Regions from separate parts of the Pseudoalteromonas sp. HL-AS2 genome, predicted to be linked through region 4. Evidence: predicted binding sites of a transcription regulator. Region 4 holds the regulator's gene; each other region holds the start of a gene.

Region 1 (7,658 bases), 390 kb from region 4:
TGAGCGAGTTTTTAACGCTTAAAGGCAAAATGGATGGTGCAAACATTCAAGCAACTACTGTTGCACAGTATATGCAGGGCACACCTAGTTGGCGCACCGACTTATACGCAACTAATGGCACATTAATGACGCATAAACAAAGTATTGCGTTATTTAAAGCACTCGGGGTAAAAATGACCCCTGAGCTTAAATCACCAGAAGTTAGCATGCCTTTTAAAGGCATGACGCAAGAGCAATACGCGCAAAAAATGTTAGATGAATACACTCAAATGGATATACCGGCGTCGCGAGTATACCCGCAATCATTTAATCTTGATGACGTAAAATATTGGATAAACAACAATCCTGATTTTGCTGATCAAAGTGTCTATCTTGACGGGCGCGATAGCGATGCTGGGTTCGATCCAAGTAATCCACAAACATGGCAACCTAGCATGGATGAACTGGTTACTAATGGGGTGAAAATTTTAGCCCCACCTATTTGGATGATGTTAAAAATAGATAAAGAAAGCAATATTGTGCCATCACAATACGCAATTGCCGCTAAAGCTGCAGGCTTAGAGCTTATTGCATGGAGCCTTGAGCGCTCAGGCCCACTTAACCAAGGTGGTGGCTATTACTATCAATCGATTGCTGATGTAATAAATAACGATGGCGATATGATGAAAGTAGTTGATGTACTTGCGCAAGATGTTGGCGTAATGGCTATATTTTCCGACTGGCCAGCAACCGTTAGCTACTACGCAAGCTGCAATAAAATGCCTGCTAGCCTTTAACTAGTCGTATATTTTATCGCGCTCAGTTACCATATAAATTTATATAACTGAGCGCAATTATGATCATCGAACAACATAACGCCGACTTGCCTACCCCTACAGGGTTGATGCGAACCACTATATACCGCCCTCAGGCGCAAGGGTTGTTTCCTGCACTTATTTTTTACTCTGAAATTTTTCAGCAAACCGCCCCTATTGCCCGCAGCGCCGCTATTTTAGCAAGCCATGGCTTTGTAGTATTAGTACCTGAAGTATTTCATGAGTTAAATCCTATTGGCACTGTGCTCGCTTACGACGACGCAGGTAAAGACAAAGGTAATGCCGACAAATGGGCTAAACCTTTAGAGCATCACGATAGCGACACCCAAGCCATGATCGACTTTGTAAAACAACAAAACTATTGCACAGGTACGCTTGGTGTAATGGGTGTATGTATTGGTGGGCATTTAGCATATAGAGCCGCATTAAACCCTGAAATTAAAGCTGCATTTTGTTTATACGCAACCGATATTCACAGTAATACATTACCAGCAAAAGCAGGTAATAATTCATTTGAACGTATGGCTGATGTACAAGGCGAAATTCACTTTATATGGGGTAAACAAGATCCACATGTGCCGCAAGAAGGCCGCACTAAAATTTATCAGCAATGCGTTAATACGGGTATAAATTACCAATGGCAAGAAGTAAACGCACAACATGCCTTTATGCGCGACGAAGGTGAGCGATACGACGCAGCGCTTGCAATAAGTATGTATCAACAAGCTGTGGCATTATTTAACCGCACTTTATAAATTAGATGTTTAAATTAATCCAAACGCTGGATAATAAATCTTTTAACCAGCGTTCATGTTAAATATTTTTTAGCATGCCTAAAGCAGTATGTTGTTTTACAAAGTAGGCTTTTAAATAATCTATAAATAGCCGCAATTTTTTAGAGCCTGCTGCTCCTGGCGGAAACACCCCATAAAGCTCAATATCTTTGCTTTTGTAATCGTCTAATATAATTTCTAGCAACCCTGCTTGCACTTTAGGCCACGCATCGTACAGCGGTATACGGCCTATGCCATGCCCGGCTTCAACAAAAGCAGTACGGGCAGCAGCGTTATTGGTACTTAAACCGCCTTGCATTGTAATGTCGTATTTTTTACCTTCTTTTGAAAGGGTTAACGTTTTACTGCCCAATTGATACACCACCCATTGATGCTGAGCTAACTCAACAGGGTTTTTAGGTTTGCCAAAATGAGCAAAGTAATCTGGCGAGCCACAAATACAGGTACTCATTGTTGTGAGTTTCGTTGCTTGTAAATTAGAGTCGCTTAGCGCCACCCCACGAATGGCAAAATCAAAACCATGCTTTATAATATCAACTACATCATCGCTAAGTTGTAGGTCTATGTTAATTTTGGGGTATTGGCGTTTAAAGCTATTAATAGCAGGCACTATTAATTGCATCCCTACATTTACCGGACAACTAATTTTGAGCAGCCCCTGAGGCTCACTTTTTATATTTTCTATTTGTTGATTTGCCGCATTGGCTTGCTCAGTAATTATTCTGCAGCGCTCGTAATACGCCACTCCCGCCTCTGTTAATGCCATAGTGCGTGTTGAGCGATTTAGTAGGGTAATTTCAAGTTGGGTTTCTAATTTTTTTAAATGGTAACTTGCCACCGCACGCGTTAAACCTAAATGCTTAGCCGCAGCGGTTAAACTACCCTGCTCTACAATTTGTGCAAACACCACCATACTTTTTAACTGCTCAAACGACACTTTCATAACATCTCCTAAATCCACTGTATTATTGTATCAATTATTAAATCAATAAAGTTAAATTTATCATCGTTGTTTAAAGCATTATTAGTGCATATAGTAGTTGGTAGCAAAGTTAACTAATTTAAATCATCAAAAGGAATATTCTAATGGCTAAAAAAATACTTATGGTTTTAACCTCACATGCAGAATTGGGCAACACAGGTGAAAAGACAGGTTTTTGGGTAGAAGAATTCGCAGCCCCTTATTACGCATTTAGAGATGCAGGCGTTGAAGTCACTCTTGCATCGCCAAATGGCGGCCAGCCCCCGATAGACCCTACAAGTACTCTTGCTGATTTTCAAACTGATGCAACTAAACGCTACGACGCAGACAGCGCCGCACAAGCATTAATGGCCAATACCAAAGTGCTTAGTGAAGTAAATTCGACAGATTTTGACGCGGTATTTTACCCAGGCGGCCACGGCCCACTATGGGACTTAGTAGAAAACACCGACTCTATTGCACTTATTGAAAACTTTATTAAAGAGCAAAAGCCAGTAGCGGCTGTTTGTCATGCCAGTGCCGTATTTTTAAATACTAAAGATGCCGATGGCAACGCACTGGTTGCTGGTAAAAAAGTAACTGGTTTTACTAACAGCGAAGAAGCTGCGGTACAACTTACCGACATAGTGCCATTTTTAGTTGAAGACGAACTAATTAAAAAAGGCGGCGACTATCAAAAAACAGATGACTGGGGTGTACTTGTACTCGAAGATGGCCTAGTAATTACCGGTCAAAACCCAGCAAGCTCAGAACTTGCTGCTAAAAAGCTACTAACCAAACTAGGTTAATAGCGATTTATAAGTAAAAAAGCACAGCATTTAATGCTGTGCTTTTTTAATTGCTTTGCATTAGTAAATACAATTCCTATACTGGCAACTATTAAGCTCAACTAGGACTATTATATGGCAACCAAGCCAACCACACGGTCATTACTAACAAGCAAACGCTTCGCTATTTTTAGTATTGTTACAATTTGCTTTTTTTTACAGCTAATTAATAGCTTACCTGGCATTAATCTTAATGGTTTTGGCATTTATCCGCGCAGCATTAATGGCTTAATTGGCATACTGAGCGCGCCATTTTTACATGGCAGTTGGTGGCACTTTGCCAGTAACATGCTGCCTTTTATGGTTTTAAGTTGGTTGATTTGCCAATACAGCGTTAAGCGTTTTTATAACGTATTTATTTTTACCGCATTAGTAGGTGGTTTTTTAGTATGGGCATTTGGTCGTAGTAATATTCATGTTGGTTTAAGTGGCGTTATATATGGGTTGTGGGGTTTTATACTTTGCTATGGCGTAATTAGACGTTCATTTAAATCCATTGTTATTGCTGTTGTCGTTGCCCTACTTTACAGCGGATTTGTTTGGGGTGTACTACCACAGCGCTTGCATATTTCGTTTGAAAGCCACTTATTTGGAGCATTGAGCGGATTGTTTTTAGGCTATAAATTAGCAAAATCCGACAAACTTAAAAGTCAAAAAACTCGCCTTTAATTTATTTTAATGGCCACATTTATTAATACATATATTTTTTTATATGTATTTCATTTAAACAGAGGTTATTTTTATGAGTGATCAAAATCAATACACCCCACCCAAAGTTTGGACATGGGACAGTGAGAGTGGCGGTAAATTTGCCAGCATTAATCGCCCCATCGCCGGCGCAACTCATGACAAAACCTTACCTATTGGCGAGCACGCATTTCAGCTTTATTCGCTTGCTACACCAAATGGTCAAAAAGCCGCTATTATGTTTGAAGAGCTGTTAGAGCTGGGCTTAACCGATGCAGAATACGACGCATATTTAATCAGCATAGGTGATGGTGATCAGTTTGGTTCTGACTTTGTTGATATTAATCCAAATTCAAAAATTCCAGCGTTAATGGATCATTCAACCACGCCGCCAACGCGTATTTTTGAATCGGGCTCTATACTGCAATACCTAGCAGAAAAGTTTGATGTGCTTATACCTAAAGATTTAAAAGCTAAAACTGAATGTCGTAACTGGCTATTTTGGCAAATGGGCTCAGCGCCGTACTTAGGTGGTGGCTTTGGCCACTTTTATAGTTATGCACCCACTAAAATGCAATATCCTATTGATCGTTTCACCATGGAAACCAAGCGCCAGCTTGACGTGCTAAACCGCCATTTAAGTGCAAACGAATACATGGCAGGAGATGAGTACTCAATTGCCGATATCGCAATTTGGCCTTGGTATGGCTCTTTAGTGCTTGGCGACATTTATGATGCAGCTGAATTTTTAGATGTTGCCTCATACACTCATGTTGTACGTTGGGCTAAACAGGTTTCAAAACGCCCTGGCGTAAAACGTGGTCGTCGCGTTAACCGCACATGGGGACCTGAAGAAGAGCAACTAGCAGAGCGCCACAGTAGTAGTGACTTTTAACCTTGCTGTTATTGATAAACTAAAAAATCAGCTGTAATAGCTGATTTTTTAGTTTAGGTGTTGCCTTATTTATAATTACGCTTTAACACTCAGTATCGAATCACCTTGTGATAAAGCAAACTTTTCTTGAACCGCCGATAAAATAGAACTTTTATCTTCGTCATTTAACTGGCTTGAATACTGCGCTAACAACTCATCTAAATAACTAACTACATCTTTAGTATTTACTTGCTCAATTGAATTTTTAGGCGGTGGTGGCGGGCGCTGACCTTCAGGTCGAGCATCATCACCTATGCTTTTAGCGTCAAACTCCAACTCGCCCATTAGCTCAGCCAACTCTTTTGTTGGCGCTATACCTTGCTCTTTAAGTGCAGCTTGAATACTTAGCGCGTTTTCTGCCGTTAAATTTTCGGCATCGAATTCAGCGAGTGTTTGTTTTACAAAGTCACTTTGTGCTGTTGTTAACTTTGCGGTTTGGCTACTTTGTTGCAGCACCAGGCTTGCAGAATTACTGCTAATATTATTAATCATTACAGTATCCTTTCAACGCTTACGACGAGGTGGTTTATGATCATTTACTTCTTGCTCACTAATTTCGCCATTACCATCTGAATCTATTTCGTCAAAAATTGTTTGTGCGTCTTCGCCGTGTGGTGGTTTTTTAGCGCTAAACTCTGCATAGCTAATTACGCCATCGCCATTGGTATCCATGCTTGAGAAATCAGGTTTAGGTGGTTTGCTATCGCTGCCTCTTGCTGCAACATTTACTGAAAAAGCAACCGACAATAGTGTAATAATTGTAAGTGATGACAAGTGTTTCATGCTCGTAACCTTTTGTTTAATTAATAACGAAAGATTACGCTATAAAAATGCAAACAATGTGCAAATAATGAGGAAGTAAAAATAATGTATATCGCTAATGCATAAATTTAAAATGATAGCAAAATGCTAATGCGAGTAAATAGCTAAAGTGGCTATTAATTACTTACGTTAACGCATCGTATTTGCTAATTAATCAAATATTTTGTTGTTAATTACACTGCTGTGGATTTACAAAGCGATAACCAACACCATAAACCGATTGAATAACGCTGTCGGTTTTGGTTAATTCGTCCAGCTTTTTACGCAATTTTTTTATATGACTATCAATAGTACGCTGGCTCACAATACGTTGATCGGCGTACATAGTATCCATTAAGCTATCGCGCGAATAAATACGGTTAGGGTTGTTAAACAAGGGCTTAAATAACTGAAACTCAACATTGGTAAGCTCAATACTTGCTGCTTTGTATTTTACACTGTAGGTGCTTTCATCAAGTTGCATAACATTGGTTTTTGGCTTAACGTTATTCAAGCGCCTTAAAATAGCTTTAACACGCGCCACCAGCTCTGCATAACTAAAAGGCTTACAAATATAGTCATCGGCTCCTAATTCAAGCCCAAGTAATCGGTCAATCTCCTCTACCTTTGCCGACACCATAATGATAGGCACATTAGAGAACTGCCTAATTGCTTTACACAATTCAATTCCGCTTTGACCAGGTAGCATTATGTCGAGCAAAATCACACTAGGCTTGTTAATTTCAAGCCAAGGTAGTACTTCATTACCATGATGTATTTGATGCGTTATGTAATGATGGCTTGTTAAAAAATCGCTTATTAAGTTAGCCAGCTTAACCTCATCTTCTACAATCAGTATTTGCTCTTGCATAGTGCCCTCTAAGCTTTAAATAAGGGTAATTTAATAATGATAGCAAGACCGCCTAAACTAGATTTTTCAGCTTTAATCTCGCCTTTATGACCTTTAACTATGTGCTGACAAATAGATAACCCCAAACCCGAACCGCCCTCTTGGCGATTTCGCGAACTATCTACTCGGTATAAATACTCAAATAAGTGCGATAAATGCGACGGCTCAACCCCCACGCCATTATCTTCAATAATAAGCTGTAAATACATTTGCCCTTTAATACTTATATTACTCGCCGTTAATGAAATAGTAGAGCATTGTGCGTAATGCACTGCGTTCATTAAAATATTATCGAATAACTGTAAAAGGCGTGTTTTATCTGCTTGAACGGTTATATTTTTTGCAGCATTTAATAGGTAAAGCTTTATATTATGTTGCTCAAGTATAACCTGATATTTTTGCTCAATAGTATTTAATAACAATGCCATATCAGTAGCTTGCATAGTGTAATGCATGCCCCCTAACTCTGCGCTATTGATCATATGCAAATCGTCTATTAAGCGCTTTAAATGCAGGGCTTCGTCGTTGGCCGAGTTTATATTTTTTGCATTTGGCTCGCGTATGCCAAGTAGCATAGCTTCAAGCTCACCAAGCAAAATGCTCATTGGCGTTCTAAGCTCATGAGAAATATTGGCAAGCCAGCGTTTACGTACTTGCTCGTCTTTGGCGAGCGTAAATGCAAGCGTATTAAAATCCTCGCTTAACTGCCCTAGTTCGTCTTTTCGATCTAGGGTCAGCTTAGTCTCGTAATTGCCTTGCGTTAAGCGGTGCATACCGTTAGCTATTTGTTTTACTGGGCTAACTAAATGCCGAGATAATAAAAAGGTAACCAGTAATGTAAGCAGTACCGCCGCTAAAGCAATAAACCATAAGTAGTTTGTTTGCTGCTGTAAAAAATCAAGTTCGTA
Region 2 (7,658 bases), 1.1 Mb from region 4:
CATCAGCAAGAGTTAAACCTTGCTCTTGTACTTCTTTTAATAATTCAGCCTCAAGCGTTGCAAGCTCAGGTGCAATATTATCTGCAGGACGACAAGTAATTACCTCTGCTCCATCAAGCACACGCTCTTGTAGCTCTTTATTCATGGGTGCTGGTGTTAGGCCATATTCACCTTTTAATACGCCAGCTGTTTCTTTAGTAATTGTTTTATAGCGCTCACCCGTTAGTACATTAAGTACCGCTTGAGTGCCTACGATTTGCGACGTTGGTGTAACAAGCGGTAAAAAGCCTAAATCTTCTCGTACACGTGGGATCTCAAGTAAAACTTCATTAAGCTTATCTGCTGCGCCTTGCTCTTTAAGCTGGTTTTCCATGTTAGTTAACATGCCACCAGGTACTTGCGCGAGTAAAATACGGCCATCAACCCCTTTTAAGCTACCTTCAAATGCCGCGTATTTTTTACGTACATCTCTAAAGTAAGCAGCAATTTCTTCAAGGTGATTTAAATCAAGCTCAGTATCACGCTCAGTCCCTTCAACTATCGATACAATAGTTTCAGTTGCGGTGTGTCCGTAAGTCATACTCATAGATGAAATTGCGGTATCGAGCATATCAATGCCTGCATCAATCGCTTTTTGATAAGTCGCAGTACTTAAACCTGTTGTGGCGTGGCACTGCATTGCAATTGGAATAGATACAGTTTCTTTTAGTGCTTTAATTAGTTTTTCAGCATCGTACGGCTTTAATAAACCCGCCATATCTTTAATACAAATTGAATGACAGCCTAAATCTTCCAACTGCTTAGCTAGCGTTAACCACATATCAAGCGTATGAACAGGGCTTACTGTATAAGAAATAGTCCCTTGGGCATGTGCGCCTACTTTTATAGCCGCTTTAATTGCCGTTTCAAGATTACGTACATCGTTCATTGCATCAAATATACGAAATACATCAACGCCATTTTTATGGGCACGCTCTACAAATTTTTCTACTACATCGTCAGCATAATGGCGGTAACCTAATAAATTTTGACCGCGTAATAGCATTTGCTGTTTAGTATTTGGCATCGCTTTTTTTAGTGCGCGAATACGCTCCCAAGGATCTTCACCTAAATAACGAATACACGAATCAAACGTAGCTCCACCCCACGACTCAATAGACCAATAACCTGCATCATCAAGCTTTTTTGCAATCGGTAGCATATCGTCAAGGCGCATACGAGTTGCTAACAATGATTGATGCGCATCACGTAGTACCAGTTCTGTTAATTTTAATTTAGCCATTTAAGTGCTCCTTTAATTATTGTTTGTTTTGTACTGAGCAATGGCAGCACTAATTGCGGCGATGTGCTCATTAGGCACACCTTGTGATTTAAAAGACGGTGTTCTGGCAGGCATTGCAAGCTCAGGCTCTGCAAAGCGAGATACCAGCTTAGACATAACCGTAACGCAGGTAATTAATAATGACAGAAACACAAACACCCCCACCATACCGGTTAGCATTAAGTTGCTTGCTGTTGTAAGTAAAGCAGCGATATCCATTTTCCTCTCCTATAAAACTTATACCGAAATCAAAATAAAAAATCATTTTACGTAAATAATTATTCACCGAATAATAACAAAAAACAGTGTTTTGTCTATAGCCTGTAAATTGGTAAAACCAATTTAAACAAAACTAACATGCTATTAATTAACTTAACACTACAAAAAGGACTAGATACGCGCTATTACATAGATAATAAAAATAGTGAATATAAATAAAAGTTATATAGGCGACCTAAAAACCGTTAATAATGCACTTAAAGTAAAGCGTTAACAGTTCTATTAGCATAAAGTAATTTCACCACTGGCAATTGGTCTTACCAAATATATTTGTTAATTATTCAACCATTTAAATAGCCGCTGTTATTAAGCCCGCTATGCTCGCAAGTCTCGAACTGCAATTTAATAGCTCTTAAACTCCATTCTAAAAATCAATATGCGCTAACTTCTCTTATAAAAAACTAACATCCATAATCACTTGTATCAGTATGAATAAATTACATAGCAAAGCGTAAAACTTACCATTGAGTGCACGCTGAAATAACACAAACAAAAGCAAACCATTGATTTAAAAGCAAAAAAAACAATGGCACGTAACTCGCATCATATCCATTGAGCAAATTTGATAAACCAAGGAGAATACAATGTTACGCTGGACAATCACTTTTTTAGTAATTGCTTTAATTGCTGCAGTGTTAGGTTTTGGTGGTATAGCAGGCGCCGCAGCGGGTATTGCAAAAATTATATTTTTTATATTTTTAATACTTTTAGTTATATCTTTAGTATCGGGTGCCCTACGTGGCAAAAAGCCCTAGGTAACAAACTAAAGTTTTAAACTAATTAAAAATCATTTAAATCAAAATTTACAAGGAATTACATTATGAATTCGACAACTTTAAGAGCAGCACTAATTGGCCTATTCGCAAGTTTATTTATTATGGGCTGTGAAGATAACCACGCAGAAGATGCTGGTGAACGTATTGACGAAGCAGTAACTGATGTGCAAAACAAAGTTGAAGATGCATGTGAAGAAGTAAAAGAAGGTGTAAATGCAGAAGAAACTAACTGTTAATTCTTCTAATTTATTAAAAAAACGGCTCTAAAATGAGCCGTTTTTTTATGTGTGTAATAAAATAATATCTAAATTAAAGGTTGGATCTGATAAATAATAAACGCCAATATCTTTATCTATTATGCAGTTATTTATTATATAACTGCGCATTTACTGGTTAGCTTGTTAAAATGCATATAACTATGTTTTAAGAACTTCTATATGACACTTACAACAACCTACACGCTTGATAAGCCTTATTTTTATGAGTGCTTTGACGAATCAGTTGCGCATAGCAAGCGCGCGCAACCAAAATACTTTTTATTGGCGCTATTAGTAGCACTCGGTTTATTTGGAATTTATGGTTTAGACGATCATTACCTAGGATCTTTTCTGATCATGGTTGCGGTACTCGAATGTATTGCCTTTTATTATCGCCGTCCTTGGTGGGTTACTAGACAAATGCTAAGCAAAGCCTCGGGTTCTGAGGTCACCCTTACCTTTGACGAAGAAGGGATTAAATCGAGTAACTTTTATAAAAACACCCAACTTCTGTGGTCAGATATTAACGAAGTTATAACCACAGAGCGCGGCATACTATTAAAAAACAAAAAAGGTATGCAGTATATATCCAAGCACATATTAACTGCCGAAACACTTAATTTTATACACAAAAAAGCCACTCAGTGAGTGGCTTTTGGCAATAACTCAGTATGTAACTAAGTTATATACATTGCTGATTAAGCATTGCCAGGTTCAGGGTTAGACTTTTCAGCTTGAATACGCATGTAAATCTCTTCACGATGCACTGAAACGTCTTTTGGTGCGTTAACACCGATTCGAACTTGATTCCCTTTAACACCTAGAACAGTAACGGTTACTTCGTCACCGATCATTAGGGTTTCACCTACTCTACGAGTTAGTATTAGCATTCTTTTGCTCCCTTGTTCCAATAAAATTATAAGATTCCGCTAAAACATTTTAATGAAAATTAGACTAAAAAGTAAGTAAAACCTATCAATCTATTCATTTTCTGTTAAAAATATCTTATGTAATGCACGAACAGCCAACTCTAGGTATTTTTCATCTATTAAAACCGATATTTTAATTTCTGATGTAGACACTAAAATAACATTAATATTTTCTGCAGCTAATGCATCAAAAAATAAACTAGCAACACCCGAATGTGACTTCATACCCATACCAACAGCAGACACTTTAGCCACTGTTGTTAACCCAAAAATATTTTGTGCTGTTAACTGAGCTTGCTGCTCTGTTAAAACGTCTAATGCGTGTAAATAATCATTTGTGTGTACAGTAAAAGCATAGTCTACTTTGTCAACATTATGATTAACTTGATTAATCATATCTATTTCGATGCCATTATCTGCAAAAAGTTTCAAAATCTTTGCAAGATATTGTGTACCACTAAGTACACCCTCTACATTTATTAAACATTCATCACGATTAAACGCAATACCCGAAACGACATTACCAGGCATATCGCTCTCCTCAAAACTAATCAATGTACCAGCATCAGGGTAAAAACTTGATAGCACCCTAAGTGGCACATTGTGCTTTCCTGCCGCTTCAACTGAACGAATATGCAATACTTTAGCCCCTAAACTTGCTAACTCTAGCATTTCAGCAAAGGTAACTTGGCTCATTCGTCGTGCATTAGGTTCAACACGAGGGTCTGTAGTATATACGCCGTTAACGTCGGTATAGATCTGACATTCGTCAGCTTTTATTGCTCCAGCAATTTCAACCGCCGAAGTATCGGTACCGCCACGCCCTAATGTAGTTACATTTCCTTCAATATCACGGCCCTGAAAACCCGCAATAATTGCAATACGGTTATGCTCAAGCTCATGTTTTAAACGCGTTGCAGCTACATCTGTAATACGGGCTTTGCCAAACATATTATCGGTTAAAATATTAACCTGATCGGCTAATAAACTCACAGCAGAATGACCGCGTTTAATAATAGCCATAGCTAATAAAGCCACCGAAACCTGCTCGCCGGTGCTAATTAATACGTCAAGTTCACGGCTACTTGGCCGAGTATCTATTTGTTTGGCGAGATTAATTAAGCGGTTGGTTTCTCCCGACATAGCCGAGAGCACTACAACCACTTGATGGCCTTGTTGTTTAGTTTTAACAACAAGGTCGGCAACCGCTTCAATTCGCTCTATTGAACCAACTGAAGTGCCACCGAACTTTTGAACAATAAGTGCCACTTAAGCTTGTGTTTTCTCAGTAAACCAAGCTGTTACACTGTCTAATGCTGCAGTTAGGTTTTCTGGCTCAGAGCCACCCGCTTGTGCCATATCTGGACGGCCGCCACCTTTACCACCTACTTGGCTGGCCATATGGTTAACTAGCTCACCGGCTTTAACTCTACCGGTTAAATCTTTAGTTACACCTGCAATTAAGCTCACTTTATCATCGCTTGCAACACCTAGTGCAATAACACCCGAGCCAATTTTGTTTTTAAGATCATCAACCATACCACGTAACGCTTTTGACTCAGTGCCCTTAACGTTGGCTATTAATAGCTTAATACCGTTAATTTCTACTACTGAATCAAGTAATGAGGCACCCGCAGCACTTGCTAGCTTATCGTTAAGTTGCGCAATTTGTTTTTCTAGCTGTTTTGATTTATCAAGCAACGCAGTTACTTTTTCAAGTACTGACGCGCTGTCGGCTTTAACTACAGCAGCTACATCATTTAGCTTTTGCTCTTGCTCACTCACGTAGGCAATCGCGTCAGCGCCGGTTACCGCTTCAATACGACGAACACCCGCAGCAATACCGCTTTCAGATACTATTTTGAATAAACCAATATCACCTGCGCGTTCAACATGTGTACCACCACAAAGCTCAATAGAGTAGTCCCCAATAGTAACTACACGTACTTCGTCATCGTATTTTTCGCCAAATAACGCCATTGCACCTTTTGCTTTAGCGTCATCTATTGCCATAAGCTCGGTACTTAACGCAAAGTTACAACGAATTTCATCGTTTACTACACGTTCAATTTCGCGTAATTCTTCTTTGGTAACAGCTTCAAAATGTGAAAAGTCAAAACGCAAACGCTCTGCTTGAACTAGCGAGCCTTTTTGACCTACATGTTCGCCTAATAATTGGCGCAGTGTTTCGTGTAATATATGCGTAGCAGTATGGTTTTTCTTGATGCGTTCGCGGCGTGCGTCATCAATTGTTGCTTCTACTTTATCGTTAAGACCAATACGGCCTTGTACTATACCGTGGTGTGCAAATGCATTACCTAATTTAGTCGTGTTAGTTACTGTAAACTCGCCACCAGCAACGCTAATTACACCTGTATCACCAACTTGGCCGCCCGACTCTGCATAAAATGGCGTACGGTCTAGTATTACAATGCCTTTTTGGCCATCTTCTAGTAATGAAACCGACTCACTGCCAGCAAACACTTCAACCACAGTCGCACTATGGCTAGTGGTGGTGTAACCTTTGTAAGTTGTTTGTTTGTCTGACTTTAATTGATCGTTATAATCGGCACCAAATTTACCGGCCTGCTGCGCTGTTTTACGCTGCACCGCCATGCACTCTTCAAAGCCTTTATTATCAATCGTCATTTGACGCTCACGCGCCACATCTGCAGTTAAATCCGCAGGAAAGCCATAAGTATCGTAAAGTTTAAATACTAAGTCGCCAGGAATTACATCACCTTTAAGGTCGCTTAAGCTTTCTTCTAAAATAGCTAAACCACGCTCTAGCGTTTTACCAAACTGCTCTTCTTCAATGCGTAATACTTTTTCAATAATTTCTTGCTGCTTTGCAAGCTCTGGGTACGCTTGGCCCATTTGCTCAATAAGTGCAGCTACTAATTTATAGAAAAAGGCACCTTGTGCACCTAACTTATTACCATGGCGAACAGCACGGCGAATAATACGACGTAGTACATAACCACGGCCTTCGTTAGATGGCATAACCCCGTCAGAGATTAAAAATGCACACGAACGAATATGATCCGCCACTACGCGTAGTGATTTGTCGTCCATGTCTTGTGCGTTAGTAACACTTGCAGCAGCGGCAATTAAGCCTTTAAATAAGTCAATTTCATAGTTTGAATGAACGCCTTGTAAAATAGCAGCAATACGCTCAAGCCCCATACCTGTATCAACCGATTGCTTAGGTAGTGGCAGCATAGTTCCGTCGTTTTGACGGTTGTACTGCATAAATACTAGGTTCCAAATTTCGATAAAGCGATCGCCATCTTCCTCAGGTGATCCAGGAGGACCGCCCCAAATATGCTCGCCATGGTCGTAAAATATTTCAGAACACGGGCCACACGGACCGGTATCACCCATTGACCAAAAGTTATCTGCAGTGGCAATTCTAATAATGCGATCTGCAGGTAAGCCTATATCGTTAGACCAGTAGTTAAACGCTTCTTCATCGTCATGGTAAATAGTAACTAACAGTTTTTCTTTAGGTAGCTTTACTTCCTCTGTTAAAAACTGCCACGCAAATTTAATCGCGTCTTGCTTGAAGTAATCACCAAAACTAAAGTTACCTAACATTTCAAAAAATGTATGGTGACGCGCAGTATAACCAACGTTTTCTAAATCGTTATGCTTACCGCCAGCACGTACACAGCGCTGCGAGCTAGTCGCACGCGTATAAGGGCGGCTTTCTGCGCCTAAAAATACATCTTTAAATTGCACCATACCGGCATTGTTAAATAACAAAGTGGCATCGTTACCCGGTATAAGCGAGCTTGAAGGAACAACTTGATGTTGTTTGCTGGCAAAAAAGTCTAAAAACTGTTGTCTAATTTGTGCGGTAGTCATGTGCTGCATGTGAAGGTCTCACCCGTATTTACTGTGCTTGCATTGCAAAATCGATTTCATCGTAGCTAAAGCCTCTATACATTAGGTAGCGCACGCGCTTGGCCTTGTCTTTGTACTCGAGGTCTGCCGGTGTATTTGAATATTTTTTATTGTACGCATCCTGCGCCAGCTCAAACCAATCTACTTCAAGCTCTTCAATTACTTTTTCAAGTAATGAACGGTCAATCCC
Region 3 (7,658 bases), 1.2 Mb from region 4:
TGTAAGTAAACCGGAAAGTCGCTACCTATTGGCACAAAGCCTAACGCTTCCATTGTCTGTGGCGTTTCGCCAATAACAACATAATCGTTGTCATTTGATGCTCTTTTTAGCAGTAAATCACGCACTGCACCACCAACTAGGTAAACCTGCTCCAATGCTTTATCCACGTAACCTCCAAAAACAAATACCAAAACTGCAATTAATGGTACTAATTATACCCAAAACCATATTAAAAGTCTGAGTAGTTTGACCTACCGCTAACTTGCTCATTACAATAGCGCTTTATTTTTAGCTAAAGTCATAACAACAATGAAAAAGCACTCTGCAAAAAAAGAACTCATGCTACTGCCTATATTACTGGTGGTTATTTTAATGTGTGTGGTGGGGCACTTTTTTATGCAAGCAGATTATCAAGACAGTAACATGATTGAATACATGTTAGCAGCGCTACCATTTGCAATGTTTGGCTTAGTGGTTGTAGCCTTTAAAATGGCGGCTAAAAGCGAAAAAAAAGAACAAAACGAGCAGGATTCTTAATCCTGCGTTATGTGTTTAAAGTACATGATAACCAAACCAATCAGGTTTAATTTTTTGTGCTTGCCCACTTGGGGTCAGTTTTATACTAAGCTGGCTGTCGAGTAAATCTATTGCAAAGCAATCGTCTACGTCGTGTAAATCATCTTTATGAATATGGCTAAAGCCAGCGAGTAAATCGTTTTTAGCGCGCTGTTTGGCCTCTTGACTACTGCTTGCTACATACAGTGTAAAGTCGTGTTGCTCAGCCATTAAATCGCTTCTGTAGGCGCCTAAGTTTACAAAGTAAAGCTGTTTAGTTTGCTCAACGGGCGTGTCGCTTACTGTAACTTTATAACCATCTATGTGGTTAATTGCCATGTAGCTATCCATATGCACGCTGTTTTTGTCGCCCACCCATTGGCTTTTTAATTTAGTATAGGTTTGCTCAATGTTTTGCCCAACTACAAAACGAATGTCGTGCATTTCTATGTGACAGCCCTGAATTCGCCCACCTAAATACACCATGAATAACTGCATGTTTAGTTCCTATAAATTGGTTATTTAAGCTAAATTATCAACATCTATATTGTGCTTTTTAATCAGTTTATAAAAATCTGAACGGTTACGTTTAGCTAGTTTTGCGCCTTCGGCGACATTTCCACCAGCCATTTTAAGGGTGTTTATTACGTAGTCGCGTTCAAATTCTTTTTTAGCGTCGTTTAGCGACAATGGCTCTACATTTTTTTCGTTGCTATTTAATGCACTTAGCACTAAATGCTCTGAAATAACTTCGCTTGGGGTAAGTGCTACAACTTGCTCTACCACGTTTTGAAGTTGGCGAATATTACCTGGCCAGTCGTAACGCACGAGTGCGTGCATGGCGTCGTTGGCAAAGTGTTTTTCGCTTTGCTTCATTCGCTTTGCAATACTGGCGCTAAAGTATTTTGCAAGTAGACTTATATCTTCGCGACGCTCGCACAAAGGAGGGAGTTTTAAATTAACCACGTTTAAGCGGTAGTATAAATCCTCCCTAAACTGCTGATTTATAATCGCTTCGGGGAGGTTTTTATGAGTTGCCGATACAATGCGAACATCTATGGCTATTTCTTCTTGAAAGCCGACTGGACGTATGGTTTTTTCTTGCAATACGCGCAGTAACTTAACTTGTAAATTTAGCGGCATATCACCTATTTCATCTAAAAATAAGGTGCCTCCCTCAGCTTGTTGAAACAGTCCTTGGTGATCTTTTATTGCCCCAGTAAACGAGCCTTTTTTATGACCAAATAATTCTGACTCTAGCAGTTCACCCGGTACTGCGCCGCAGTTTATCGCTACAAATGGGCCTTTACTTACATGGCTATGCTGATGAATAGCTTGAGCTAATAACTCTTTACCCGTACCACTGGCTCCCGATATTAATACGTTAACTTGCGTTGGCCCTAGCAGTTTAACTTGCTCTAGCAAATGTAGCATAGCGCCGCTACGGGTAACTATATTGCTAGTGGGTATTATTTCATCGGCATTTACGCCGTGTATTTCTATCGCTTTTGCTAAGCTGTCGAATAACTCGTCTTTATCTATTGGTTTGGTAATAAATGCAAAAATGCCTTGTTTGGTAGCCTCTACCGCATCAGGAATAGAGCCATGCGCTGTCATCATAATAACGGGCAATGCCGGATAGCGGCTTTGCAATTGGCGGTGCAGTGCCATGCCATCCATTTCGTCCATGCGCAGGTCGGTTACTACGGCATCGAACACTTGGCTTTTTAATATTTGTAACGCAGTTAGGCCGCTCTCGCAGGTGGTAACCTCGTAGCCTTTTGATTCGATACGAATAGCAAGCAATTTTAATAAGCTGGCATCGTCATCCACTAATAATACTTTTGCACCTTGCGGTTTTATTGCTGGCATAACTACTGCTCCTTAGTTTCTTCGCGTAATAACAGTTGCTGCTCTATGGTTGCTAATGACGAGAGCGTTTGTTGCATTTTATTATTAAGTGCTTGCTGCTCTTTTTTAGCATTTATTTGTAGTGTTACTTGTTGTTTTTGTAGCCATAAATACTGTTTTATATCGTCTGGCCAATAGTAAGCTTGGTCAAGTTTAAGTAACTTACTCATTACCGTATTAGGATCGCTACTAGTGTTTAAACACATAAATTGAAAAAAGTTTTTTAGTTCTTTTTCGCCAACAAAATCTTTGTTATCTGGGGTTAACTTAAAACCACCACATTTATTAGCATGCCAGGCTATTACTTGCTCCGCAGGGGGATACATAGGATCGCTTTTAGGCCGAGGCTTTGGGCTTGGCTGGCTGTTTTTATCGCTCGTTACTTTAGTTTGAGTTTGCGCCACTGGGCTATCAACCACTTGCTGTTGGGGGTTATTAGTTTTGCACCCCGATAAAATGATGGCACTGCCACACACACATAAAATAGCCATTAAACGCGAGGTCATGCTAGTTAACTCCTTGATTTGTTATTATGGGAAGCGTAATTAAAAATCGACAACCTTGGGGTTCATTTTGCTCTATTAATAATTGTCCGTTTAATTGCTCTACTGACTCTTTAACAATAGTTAAGCCTAAGCCACTGCCTTGTAGCGTAACATTTTTGCTATGCTTACCTTGATAAAATGCGCTAAAAACATGTGCTTTTTCGTGCTCTTTAATTCCGCATCCCTCGTCGCTTATCGCCATTTTTAGCTTACTGTGCTCAAAGGTTAACGCTATAGATACTGCCTGCCCGTGTTGTGAAAACTTTAAGCCATTAGAAATTAATTGCACTAAAATCATTTCAATTAACTCCCCAGGTAACGCAAGCGCCTTATTAGGTAAGTTGTTATGCCAAATAAGGGTTTGCTCTCGGGCTGTTAGGCGGTGCTCAAAATGACTATTAATTTTATTAATTAAATGATTAAACTCAACCTCACTTACGCTGTCTTTACTAGTACGAATCGCGTTATAACTAAGTAGGCTGTCAATCATAGTACGAAGGCGCACCATAGACTGGCTAATAAGCTCAAGTACAGCGCGTTGCTCTTTAGTTATAGGGCCAACTATTTCATCGCTGAGCAAGTCGGTGCCCTCGACCATTGAGGCTAGAGGTGTTTTAAGTTCGTGGGTAACGTGGCGTAAAAAGGTGTCTTTTTGCTGCTCAAGTATATGTAACTGAGCTTGCACCCATTGTAATTTATTACCTAATTCAACTAGCTCTGCTGAGCCTTGCACGGCTATTTTTTGTTGCCAGTCACCTTGCCCTAATTTACCAATAATTTTAGTCAGGCTTTTTAAGCGGCCACTTATACGCCACAAAAAACCGCCTCCTACTAAGAGTGTTAGCGGAATTAGCGCCACTAGCCAGTTAATAAATGAAGTTTGTAACTGCGCTATTTCTTTTTGATTATTAGTAATTTGGGTTTCGCTTTTATCGCGTAACCATAAGGTAAGTTCGGCGAGTAAATCGCTAATAGGTAAAAACAAGGCTACCTGCTGTTGTTTTTGTTCAACAAGTCGAGTGTGTGCTAGTTGCAGAGTATTCGTTAAACGCTGCCATTGTGCGGTGTGACTTTTACTGGGCGCTATACGTGTAAGATCTTCAATACTTTGTAGCGATGCTTGCCACTTATCAACTATGAGCGTATCGAGTGACTCACTTTTTAGTACCCAATTTTGCCGAGTAGCGCGCTCTAAACTATTGAGTTCTTGTTTTAAAATATTAAACGATTTAGTTACTTGGTAGTTATTACTAACAATTTGCTGAGTTACAGCTAACTGCTTATTAAGCGCATTTAAAAATACAATAACCACTAACGATAAGGGTAATAACGACAGCAGCATACTCATTACAAACTGGCTAATTAAATTAGGGCGCCAATTAAGTATTGCTTTGTATTTTTCAGCCATCGCTGCTGGCATTGCATCCATCCTTTAGTAACTTTAAACAGCCTATTATTAAGCGTTTAAGTTATACACTAGCTGAATCAATTTATATATCTGTTATTCGTACTGCAAAGCCGCCTGTTGCCAAACAGCAACAACTCAACTCTTTGATTTATATTGCTTCTTTATTTATAAGCCAAATTTCGTTGCAAAAAACACACAGATACCTGTAAAACTTGCTTAACCTATAACACCAAAAACCATAAGTAACTGAATTTAAACGGTAAAAATAATTGGCATCGTTTTTGTAATAGTTAATCTAAGTTTATCTTATAAGGAAATGACCATGAGTAATCGCTTTTTAATTATTATGCCAATCGTTGCGCTAGGCTTTTTGAGCGCTAACGCGCTGGCAATGGATGTACAAGCTACTTTTAATGAACTTGATAAAGACAGTAACGGTACTCTCAGCGAAGCTGAAGCTGGTGAGGACGCCGTACTTCATGAAAACTTTTCACAAATAGATACTGATCAAAATGGTCAGCTGTCGCTAGATGAGTTTAAACAGTTTATTAAGTAACTAACCTAGTAACCAAAGGAGTTTTTTATGAAACAGCTTATAGCCGCATTTTCGTTACTGTTTTTAGTTATTAGTGCTACTGCCCTGGCTTCATCGTTTAATGCTCGTTTTGCTTTTTTAGATAAAAATATGGATGGAAAAATATCTATTACCGAAGCCAAAAAAGATAAAGAAGTAATGAAACAGTTTTCTGATTTAGATGTAAATAACGATGAAATGATCTCTAAAAAAGAGTTTGAGGCGTTTAAGCCTTAAGTTTAAATTCAAGTTTGGTCTTGTAAAATTAACTAAAAGTATTTGCTATAACCCCTGAGGGAGTGTGTAAATGGATTTAATGTTGGGCGTTAAATTATGGCAAGTACTTTATTTTATTACGAATGACATTAAAATGAGCTTTGCGAAGGAGCACCATGAAGATACGCGCTTGTTTAGTTAGTTGCTTATTATTACTAAGCTTTAATTCATTAGCACTTGATGTAAAGCAACGTTTTGATCACCTTGATACAGATCAAAGCGGCTATTTAATTCACCATGAGCTTGAGGCTCAACCGCACTTACTAAACAACTTTAGCAAATGGGATAAAAACCAAGATAATAAAATTTCATTGGTTGAATTTAAAAATTATCTTACGAATAACCTCTACTGAGTAATTTATGAAAAATATAAGCTATATAGCGCTCGTTGCGCTTAGTATTTGTAGCACACCAAGCTTTGCCAGCAGCAATAACATTGCCAAGCAATTTGAAAAATTTGATCGTAACCAAAACGGCTTATTAAGCCGAGCAGAAACAGCCAGTGACCCTGCCCTATGGTCTCGTTTTGCAAGTTACGATAAAGACAAAGACGGCCACCTTTCTTTAAGCGAATTTACACTTTATGCAAGTCAGTAATTAATTTACCAATAAATTAACTGGCTTACTCTGCACAAATAACAATCCAACCACCTCAAGTGGTTGGTATTATAAAAGTGAGTTTGTTATGTTAAAGCCATTAACAATAAAAATAAGCTCACTATGCCACTCAAAAAAATAATCAAACCTTTGCTACTCGCTTGCCTTTGCGCAGGCTCAAGCCTTGCGATTGCGCAAACTAAAGTTATTTACAACGCCAACGGCTACACACCTTTGTACAAAGGTGAAGTGCAGCAGTTTTCTACTTTAGTTATAAAAAACGGTAAAGTAGTTAAACTTGGCGGCGATACGCTAAAAAATAGCTTTCCTGATGCAAAGCTTATTGATGCTCATGGCAATACGCTATTACCGGGTTTAATTGACGCACACGGTCACATTATTGGTTTAGGTAATAACCTGTCACAATTAGATTTACGCGGTGCGCTTTCTATTGATGAAGTTACTAATAAACTCAAGGTATTTGCAAATAACAAACAAGGTTGGATTATTGGCCGTGGCTGGAATCAAGAGCTGTGGCAAAAAAAGCAGTTTCCTACCGCTGCCGATTTAGACAAAGTAGTGAGCGATCGCCCTATTGTACTATCGAGAATTGATGGCCACGCTATTTGGGTAAATAGCAAAGCCCTAGAGCTTGCGGGTATTACTGCAAACACCCAATCGCCAGAAGGCGGCGAAATTATTAAAGACGAATTTGGCAATCCTACTGGTATATTTGTAGATAAAGCAGAATCGTTAATTAAACAATTTATGCCAAAACCATCAAAACAAACTCTTAGTGACTCTTTAGATGCTGCCGGTAATCATTTATTAAGTTTAGGGATTACCTCAACCCATGATGCGGGTATAGATAAAACCACTTGGGAATTATACAAAGAACGCGGTGAACTAGGCAATTTACCACTGCGTATTGTGGCAATGCTCAGTGGCGCGAGTCCTGATTTAAAAACCATGTTAAAAGCAGGTCGATACCAAGATGCCAACGACTTTATGTCTATTCGCAGCGTTAAGGTTTATGCTGATGGCGCATTAGGTTCGCGTGGCGCGGCGCTAATTGAGGATTATGCCGACAGAAAAAACCACCATGGCTTAATGCTCGAAACCCAGCAAAAACTAGAAGAGCTATTTACGCTTAGTTTTAAAAGCGGTTTTAGTGCCAACACCCATGCAATTGGTGACAAAGCTAACCACATCGTACTAGATGCTTATAAAAATGTATTTAAAACAACCGGCGGAATTTTACTACGTAACCGTATGGAGCATGCACAAATAGTAACGCTTGATGATATTAAGCGCTTTAAAACATTAAAAATTATTCCTTCAATGCAACCAGTGCATGCCACCTCTGATATGCACATGGCAGAGCAACGCTTAAGCGAAAAGCAATTAGCGGGTGCTTATGCATGGCAAACCTTTTTAAAACAAGGGTCAGTGATTGCAGCAGGATCTGACTACCCAATAGAATTGGCAAATCCTTTTGATGGCTTGTATGCAACAATTACTCGTATGGATCACAACCAACAACCAACCCAGGGCTGGCGTGCTAGCGAAGTATTAAGCCGTGAAGACGCACTGCGTGCTTTTACCCTAGGCGGCGCTTATGCAGCGCATCAAGAGTTTAAAGTGGGTAGTTTAGAGCAAGGAAAGTGGGCCGACTTTATTTTAATAGATAAAGATTATTTTAAAGCCCCGGTTGATGAACTATATAAAATAAACGTATTACAAACATGGATTGCAGGCAAACTTCGTTACGAAAAAGAGGCTGTGACTGCGC
Region 4 (7,658 bases):
CAACATGGTAGTTTTACCAATGCCGCTTGGCCCCATAATGGCAGTGATTTTACCTTTAGGAACACTAAAACTCATATTTTTATATATGATTCTATCGCCCCTTGAAAAGCAAACATCCTTGACTTCTACTATTGATTGCGACAAGTCGCTCTCCATAACAATATTCACTCGTATTCCTATTTTAAGGCTTTTTCGACCAAGATGGAAAAAACAATTCGTAAGATTTTGTAATGTAATTGCCAAAACAGTTATAAGGCTCGCTCAAACCACCTTAACCTTGGCTTAAACCTTTGCATAGCATACCCTAAATATTTATAAAATAAGTGATTAACCGCTCTCTTCGCCACTGTTTTATTTATACTTTCAGATTGGCTTTTGTTACTATTCGCGCAATATGTATTTTCAATAACTGGTTCAATACAATGGTTACCTCATTTGTTATTTTAATTTTTGGTCTTGCTGGCCTAGTTTGGAGCGCTGACAAGTTCGTTTATGGCGCCGCAGCACTGGCGAAAAACTTTGGTGTGCCTACTTTAATTGTAGGGTTAACCGTTGTTGCAATGGGTTCATCAGCGCCTGAAATGATGGTTTCGGCTTCTGCCGCTTTAGCCGGTAAAACCGATACTGCCATAGGCAATGCCGTTGGCTCAAACATAACCAATATTTTATTAGTACTGGGTATTACCGCTTTATTGCGCCCGTTGTCTGTTTCATCAAGCACCTTAAAACGTGAAATACCTTTGGTATTAATTATTTCGTTAGCTACTTGGTATATTTTTTCAGATAACTATTTTTCATACCCAGAAGCAATTGCCCTACTTATTGGTTTTGTTGTATTTATTTTTGGACTTATTATTATCTCCCTAAGAGCTAAAAATAATAACGATCCATTTGTAAACGAAGCCTGCGATGAAGTACCCGATAACGTTCCCACTAAAAAGGCAGTTTTTTGGCTCATTGTGGGCTTGATATTACTTCCTGTTAGTTCTCACTTTTTAGTTGGCTCAGCTGTCGATATTGCAAAATTCTTTGGCTTAAGTGACTTGGTAATTGGCTTAACTATTATTGCTATTGGCACCAGTTTACCAGAACTGGCAGCGTCTGTTGCAGGTGTGCTTAAAAATGAAGATGACCTAGCACTGGGTAATATTGTGGGCTCAAATATTTTTAATATTTTAGCCGTGTTACCACTTGCCGGTATTATCAATCCATCGATAATCGACCCTTCTATTGCTAATCGTGATGTACTGATTATGATTGCAGCAACCTTGGCACTTATTGTTATGTCATTGAACTTTAGAGGCGCTCAGCGTATCAATAGAGTAGAAGGTGGTTTACTGCTAAGCGCATTTTTGATTTACCAAGGTTACATCTTTAGTCAAATAGGGTAAGAGTTGTCTATGACCAAGCTAAGTTTTATCGAGCAAGGGCTACGTGTTCTTGATATCGAGCGCCAAGCACTTTTTGATATAAAACAATATGTAGATGATAATTTTCATCAGGCATGTCAGCTTATGTATGACTGCAGCGGCCGTATTATAATTATTGGTATGGGTAAGTCGGGGCATATTGGCCATAAAATTGCGGCAACTTTAGCAAGCACTGGTAGCCCTGCTTTTTTTGTGCACCCAGGCGAAGCCAGCCACGGCGATTTGGGCATGATCACTAAAAACGATGTCGTTATGCTTATTTCTAACTCAGGCGAAACCAGTGAAGTACTTAATATTATTCCAGTGTTAAAACGCCTTGGTGCAAAAATTATTTCCATGACAGGAAATACACAATCAACCATGGCCACACTTGCTAACGTGCATGTATGCATTAAAGTAGAAAAAGAAGCCTGCTCATTAGGCTTAGCACCAACAGCCAGTACCACGGCAACACTCGCTATGGGCGATGCAATGGCGGTAGCACTGTTAGAAGCACGCGGATTTACTGCCGATGACTTTGCACTATCGCATCCCGGTGGCAGTTTAGGGAAGCGATTACTGCTCACCTTAAAAGATGTTATGCACAGCGGTGTAAATACGCCTATTATAACTACTTCGCAAACTATTAAAGATGCGCTGATTGAGATGACAGCTAAAGGCTTAGGTATGACCGCCATAGTTGACGATAATCAGCAACTCGCCGGGTTATTTACCGATGGTGATTTACGCCGTATTTTAGAGCAACGCGTTGATATTCATACCACATCAATAGATGCAGTAATGACTAAATCGTGTACCACGGCAACCCAAGATATGCTTGCTGCGCAAGCGCTTAATATCATGGAACATAAACGCATTAATGGCTTAATTATTATTAATGAGCATAATCAGCCTATTGGGGCACTCAATATGCAAGACCTACTTAAAGCAGGAGTATTATAAATGCAATTTGAAGAACTCTATCAAGCGCTAAGTGATGACGCTAAAGCGCGCGCAAAAAAAGTAAAACTACTTATATGCGACATTGATGGCGTATTTTCTGATGGCCGAATTTATCTTGGCAACCAAGGTGAAGAGCTAAAAGCATTTAATACAAAAGATGGCTTTGGTATTAAAGCACTTATTAACAGCGGCTTTGAAGTAGCGGTTATTACCGGCAGGCACTCGCAAATAGTACAACAACGTATGACCAGCTTAACCGTGCAGCATATTTATCAAGGTCAAGAAAACAAGCTTATTGCCTACCAAGAACTTAAAAACAAGCTTAATTTGAGCGATGAGCAAATTGCTTATATTGGTGATGATGGCCCTGATATGCCTGTTATGGAGTTAGTTGGCTTTGCAGTCGCAGTAAACGACGCGCACCCACTAATTAAACGCTTAGCACATTACACTACGCAAATGCCGGGTGGTTTTGGTGCAGTAAGAGAGCTAACCGACTTACTTATGCTTGAAAACAATAAACCATTAACTAGCCAAGGCACCAGTTCATGAATATAGCGCGCATAGTCTTAAGCGTTTTATTCATCGGCTGTATGGTTTGGCTTTGGTACCCTTATTTCACTCAGGTAAATACGGTTGCTAAAGCCGACTCAGAAGTAATAGCTAAACCCGATTACACCGCCATTGAGCTAAAACAAACAGCTTTTGACGAAAACGGTGAAATTAGCCATAAAGTAACTGCGGTTAAGACGGAGCTTTACGAGCAGCTAGGATTTACCTTATTCGAAAAACCTACTTTCATATTGTACGACGACAGACAAAAAACGTGGCGTATCAATGCTGATGAAGCAACACTTTACGATGAAAGACAATTAATTTTAGAGGGTAATGTAACTGCCCAAAACTTAATTGATGGCGCAATGATAGACAAAATTACCGCCGACAATATTCAAGTAGATATAATGCTACTCACTATGCGCAGCGAACAGCCCGTTATTATAACTGGACCGAATTTAAAGATCACCGGTAAAGGCCTTGAAGCCAATTTAACAACCGAGGTGATAAAACTAATTAACCATACGCGAACACTATATTATGACCAATAACCTTGCAAAAATACTTATTATTCCATCGCTTATACTTGTATTTAATAGTAATGCGGCAGAGCAAAGTACTTCCCCATTAGCTAATCAAATTTCTATTAGTGCTGACCGCCAAGAAGGCCAACTAAAAGAAAACGTTGGTATTTTTGAGAAAAACGTCGAGATAATTCACGGTAATCGTCGTATCACCGCCGATCGTTTAGAAGTACATAAGCGCGACGAACTTGGCGATAATAAACAACTATTAATTGCCACGGGCAGCCCTGCATATTTTGAAGAAAAGCAAGCAGATGGCACTGTCATGAGCGCCAGCGCTAACGAAGTACGTTACGATGTAGCGAAACGTTTTTTAACCCTGGTAGGAGATGCAAACATTTCTCAAGCTGGGCAAAAAATTACGGCTAAAAGCATCACCTATGATATAGAGCAACAGCTTATAAGTGCTGAAAAAGATGAAAACTCAACTGATCGGGTACACACTATTTTAGTGCCTGTAGACGTAAAAAAAGAACAAAAACTCAATAAAGGTCAGCCATGAGTACATTAAAAGCAGAGCTATTAGCAAAAAGCTATAAAGGCCGTGAAGTTGTTAAAAATGTAGGACTTGAAGTAAAAGCTGGCAGCATTGTTGGTTTACTTGGCCCAAATGGCGCAGGTAAAACCACTACCTTTTACATGATTGTAGGCTTAGTACCTAGCGACAAAGGTAAAATATTAATTGATGATAACGATATTACCTTACTTCCTATGCACAGCCGTGCTCGTTTAGGTATTGGTTATTTACCACAAGAATCTTCTATTTTTAGAAAGCTCACTGTGTATCAAAATTTAATGGCTATTTTAGAAACGCGTAAGCAACTAAATAAACAAGCCAGGGAAGAAACCCTAAATAGTTTATTGGACGAATTTAGCCTGCAACATATTCGCGACAGCTTAGGTATGGCGCTATCTGGTGGTGAACGTCGCCGCGTAGAAATAGCACGTGCTTTAGCTGCAGATCCTAAATTTATATTGCTTGATGAGCCCTTTGCTGGCGTGGATCCCATTTCAGTACTCGATATTAAAAAAATTATAGAACACCTTAAAAATCGTGGTATTGGCGTACTAATTACCGACCACAATGTAAGGGAAACCCTTGATGTTTGTGAAAAAGCCTACATTGTTTCTCATGGGGAGCTAATTGCATCTGGTACTCCTGAATTTGTATTAAACGATAAAACAGTACGTGATGTTTATTTAGGCGAGCAGTTCAAACTGTAATATTTATGTTATTACTATAAGCATCTGCTAAGATTAATCATATCAATTTATAAGGATTGTTAGAGATAAATGAGGCAATCATTACAGCTGCGCATGGGCCAGCAACTTACAATGACTCCGCAACTGCAACAGGCTATTCGCTTATTGCAGCTTAGTACCTTGGATCTCCAGCAAGAAATACAAGAAGCACTTGATAGCAACCCATTACTTGAAGTTGATGAACAAGATTACACGGAAGAATCAGCAGGTAAAAACGAGCAAAAAGCAGATGACATTACTGTTAGCGCCTCTGCTGACGACACCCCAAGCGAGTATGAGCAAGATAGCGGTGAAGCACTAAATAAAGACACCATAAGCGACGACATGGCCATGGATGTATCATGGGATGAATATATGAGCGCAGCGCCTGCCTCTTCATCAGGGCCAATGCCTGAAGATGAATCTATTTATCAAGGTGCATCAACCGAAACCCTGCATGAATACTTAATGTGGCAATTACAGCTCACCCCTTTTAGCCCTACCGACGAAGCTATTGCCATAGCTATCGTTGAAGCCGTAGATGACTCTGGTATTTTAACCCTCAGTTGCGAAGACCTTTTAGCAAGCTTTAATCAAGAAAGTGATGACGAACACGAAGTAGAACTAGATGAAATAGAAGCAGTGCTAAAGCGCATTCAATTATTTGATCCTGTTGGTATTGCAGCTCGCAGCTTGCAAGAATGCTTATGCATTCAATTAAATCAATTTGATAAAGACACCCCTTATATTAACGAAACAAAAATGGTGTTAACTGATCATATCGATTTACTCGCTGCTCGCGACTATCGTACGTTAATGAAAAAAACTAAGCTCAAAGAAGAAGAGCTTAAAGAAATAATGACACTTATTCATACGCTTAACCCTAAGCCTGCGGATACTATTGTCAGAGAAGAGTCTGAATACGTTATACCTGACGTGTCTGTTAAAAAAATAAAAGGCCGCTGGGTGGTAGAGCTAAACCCAGATAGCATGCCAAAAATACGTGTTAACAGCCAATATGCGGCTATGTCTCGTACAGTAAAATCCAGCGGTGACAGCCAATTTATTCGCTCGCACTTACAAGAAGCTAAATGGTTTATTAAAAGCCTAGAAAGTAGAAACGAAACCCTCCTGAAAGTAACTAATTGTATTGTTAAGCAGCAACAAGCGTTTTTTGAACATGGCCCAGAAGCCATGAAACCTATGGTTTTAAACGATGTTGCCGAAATAGTTGAAATGCACGAGTCGACTATTTCACGGGTCACTACGCAAAAATATATGCACACTCCACGTGGCATTTTTGAGCTTAAGTACTTTTTTTCAAGCCATGTAAGCACCGAAAATGGTGGCGAATGTTCATCAACTGCCATACGTGCCTTGATTAAAAAGTTGATAGCTGCAGAAAACTTAGCCAAACCATTGAGTGATAGCAAGATTGCAGATATATTGGCTGAGCAAGGAATTAAAGTAGCTAGACGGACAATTGCAAAATATCGCGAATCTCTGGCTATTCCCCCGTCGAATCAACGTAAAAGCTTGATTTAAGACGTACAACAAAGAGGAAAATGCTGATGCAACTAAACTTAACTGGTCGTCATGTAGACATTACAGACTCATTAAGAGACTATGTAAATAATAAATTTGCAAAGCTGCAAAGACACTCAGATCACATAACTAATGTGCATGTTATTCTCGATGTAGAAAAATTAAGTCAAAAAGCTGAAGCAACAATTTTTGTAAGTGGCGCTGAGCTATTTGCATCGACCGAACACCAAGATATGTACGCTGCCATTGACTCGTTGATTGACAAACTCGATCGTCAAGTAATTAAACACAAAGAGAAGTTTGCTCGACACTAACACTATGAAATTAAGCTCACTTATATGCCAGGACTGCAGCAAAGCTGTGGTCCTTTTTAATAGTAAAAAAAGAATTTTAGAATTCATCAGTGAACTCGCGCATAAAAAAATGCCGTATTTACCTCAGCAAGATATTCTCACTGCTTTATTGGCAAGAGAAAAGCTAGGTAGTACCGGTATTGGCCGAGGAATAGCAATTCCACATGGCCGTATGAGCGGGGCACAAGAGCCTCTTGCCTTAATTTTAATAAGCGAAACCGCTATTAATTTTGATGCAATTGATAATCGTCCAGTTGATATTTTTGTTGCGCTTATAGTGCCCGATGGCGATAACCAGCAGCACTTGAAAACACTAGCCACAATAGCTGATAAACTAAACGATAAAGAGTTTTGTAAGCAATTGCGTGCGGCAAAGTCTGATGAAGCGTTATACCAAGTTATTTTGGATCAATCCTAGTTACTAATAAAGGGGTGGTAAATGGAATTAATTATTATAAGTGGCCGATCAGGTTCTGGTAAGTCAGTTGCTTTACGTGTTGTAGAAGATTTAGGTTACTATTGTGTAGATAATATTCCGGTAAATTTGCTGCCTTCATTAGTGCGCAGTGTCTCTGATAACTACGATAAAATAGCCGTTAGTATAGACGTGCGTAACCTGCCTAAAGATCAGCAGCAGTTTAACGATATTCTTGAGTACTTGCCCGACTTTGCTAAACCAACGTTATTTTATTTAGATAGCGACGATCAAACGTTAATCCGCCGTTATTCAGAAACGCGTCGTTTGCACCCGCTTTCGATTGATTCGCTACCGCTAGATTTAGCAATAAAAAAGGAAAAAGAATTACTCGATGTACTCGTAACGCGGGCTGATCATGTCATTGATACAACCGATTTAAGTGTGCATCAACTTGCTGAATCTATGCGTGAAACCATACTCGGTAAAAAAGACAAACAGCTTATCATTACCTTTGAGTCGTTTGGCTTTAAGCATGGTATTCCCAAAGGTGCTGATTATGTTTTTGATGCGCGTTTTTTACCAAACCCAC

Evidence for each region. Region 4 encodes sigma-54, which starts transcription at its own class of promoters, with help from an activator protein. Its sites were predicted from a motif close to GTTGGCACGNNNNTNGNNT; they were not measured.
Region 1: the regulator sigma-54 is predicted to act here: its motif matches at 5,870-5,888, upstream of RB215_RS10620 (EF-hand domain-containing protein).
Region 2: the regulator sigma-54 is predicted to act here: its motif matches at 2,126-2,144, upstream of RB215_RS02815 (DUF1328 family protein).
Region 3: the regulator sigma-54 is predicted to act here: its motif matches at 4,688-4,706, upstream of RB215_RS03220 (EF-hand domain-containing protein).

What each region holds. Positions count from the first base shown of each region.
Region 1 is NZ_CP133571.1:2,274,005-2,281,662, forward strand. Features, by position in the region: gene RB215_RS10585 (glycerophosphodiester phosphodiesterase family protein) at 1-776, shown strand, start outside; gene RB215_RS10590 (dienelactone hydrolase family protein) at 836-1,570, shown strand; gene RB215_RS10595 (LysR family transcriptional regulator) at 1,629-2,552, opposite strand; gene RB215_RS10600 (type 1 glutamine amidotransferase domain-containing protein) at 2,696-3,379, shown strand; gene RB215_RS10605 (rhomboid family intramembrane serine protease) at 3,494-4,087, shown strand; gene yghU (glutathione-dependent disulfide-bond oxidoreductase) at 4,161-5,000, shown strand; gene RB215_RS10615 (hypothetical protein) at 5,076-5,531, opposite strand; gene RB215_RS10620 (EF-hand domain-containing protein) at 5,544-5,822, opposite strand; gene RB215_RS10625 (response regulator) at 6,031-6,711, opposite strand; gene RB215_RS10630 (ATP-binding protein) at 6,720-7,658, opposite strand, start outside.
Region 2 is NZ_CP133571.1:584,003-591,660, reverse strand. Features, by position in the region: gene oadA (sodium-extruding oxaloacetate decarboxylase subunit alpha) at 1-1,282, opposite strand, end outside; gene RB215_RS02820 (OadG family protein) at 1,295-1,540, opposite strand; gene RB215_RS02815 (DUF1328 family protein) at 2,185-2,355, shown strand; gene RB215_RS02810 (hypothetical protein) at 2,421-2,612, shown strand; gene RB215_RS02805 (YcxB family protein) at 2,814-3,281, shown strand; gene csrA (carbon storage regulator CsrA) at 3,332-3,523, opposite strand; gene RB215_RS02795 (aspartate kinase) at 3,614-4,831, opposite strand; gene alaS (alanine--tRNA ligase) at 4,832-7,438, opposite strand; gene RB215_RS02785 (regulatory protein RecX) at 7,458-7,658, opposite strand, start outside.
Region 3 is NZ_CP133571.1:673,266-680,923, reverse strand. Features, by position in the region: gene RB215_RS03250 (multifunctional CCA addition/repair protein) at 1-167, opposite strand, end outside; gene RB215_RS03245 (hypothetical protein) at 310-537, shown strand; gene RB215_RS03240 (DUF1543 domain-containing protein) at 553-1,053, opposite strand; gene RB215_RS03235 (sigma 54-interacting transcriptional regulator) at 1,078-2,427, opposite strand; gene RB215_RS03230 (hypothetical protein) at 2,430-2,972, opposite strand; gene RB215_RS03225 (HAMP domain-containing sensor histidine kinase) at 2,974-4,431, opposite strand; gene RB215_RS03220 (EF-hand domain-containing protein) at 4,742-4,975, shown strand; gene RB215_RS03215 (hypothetical protein) at 5,003-5,230, shown strand; gene RB215_RS03210 (hypothetical protein) at 5,386-5,622, shown strand; gene RB215_RS03205 (EF-hand domain-containing protein) at 5,630-5,866, shown strand; gene RB215_RS03200 (amidohydrolase) at 5,990-7,658, shown strand, end outside.
Region 4 is NZ_CP133571.1:2,660,635-2,668,292, forward strand. Features, by position in the region: gene RB215_RS12395 (ATP-binding cassette domain-containing protein) at 1-156, opposite strand, end outside; gene RB215_RS12400 (calcium/sodium antiporter) at 423-1,391, shown strand; gene RB215_RS12405 (KpsF/GutQ family sugar-phosphate isomerase) at 1,401-2,372, shown strand; gene kdsC (3-deoxy-manno-octulosonate-8-phosphatase KdsC) at 2,373-2,924, shown strand; gene lptC (LPS export ABC transporter periplasmic protein LptC) at 2,921-3,478, shown strand; gene lptA (lipopolysaccharide transport periplasmic protein LptA) at 3,468-4,013, shown strand; gene lptB (LPS export ABC transporter ATP-binding protein) at 4,010-4,735, shown strand; gene RB215_RS12430 (RNA polymerase factor sigma-54) at 4,805-6,298, shown strand; gene hpf (ribosome hibernation promoting factor) at 6,325-6,612, shown strand; gene ptsN (PTS IIA-like nitrogen regulatory protein PtsN) at 6,617-7,069, shown strand; gene rapZ (RNase adapter RapZ) at 7,091-7,658, shown strand, end outside.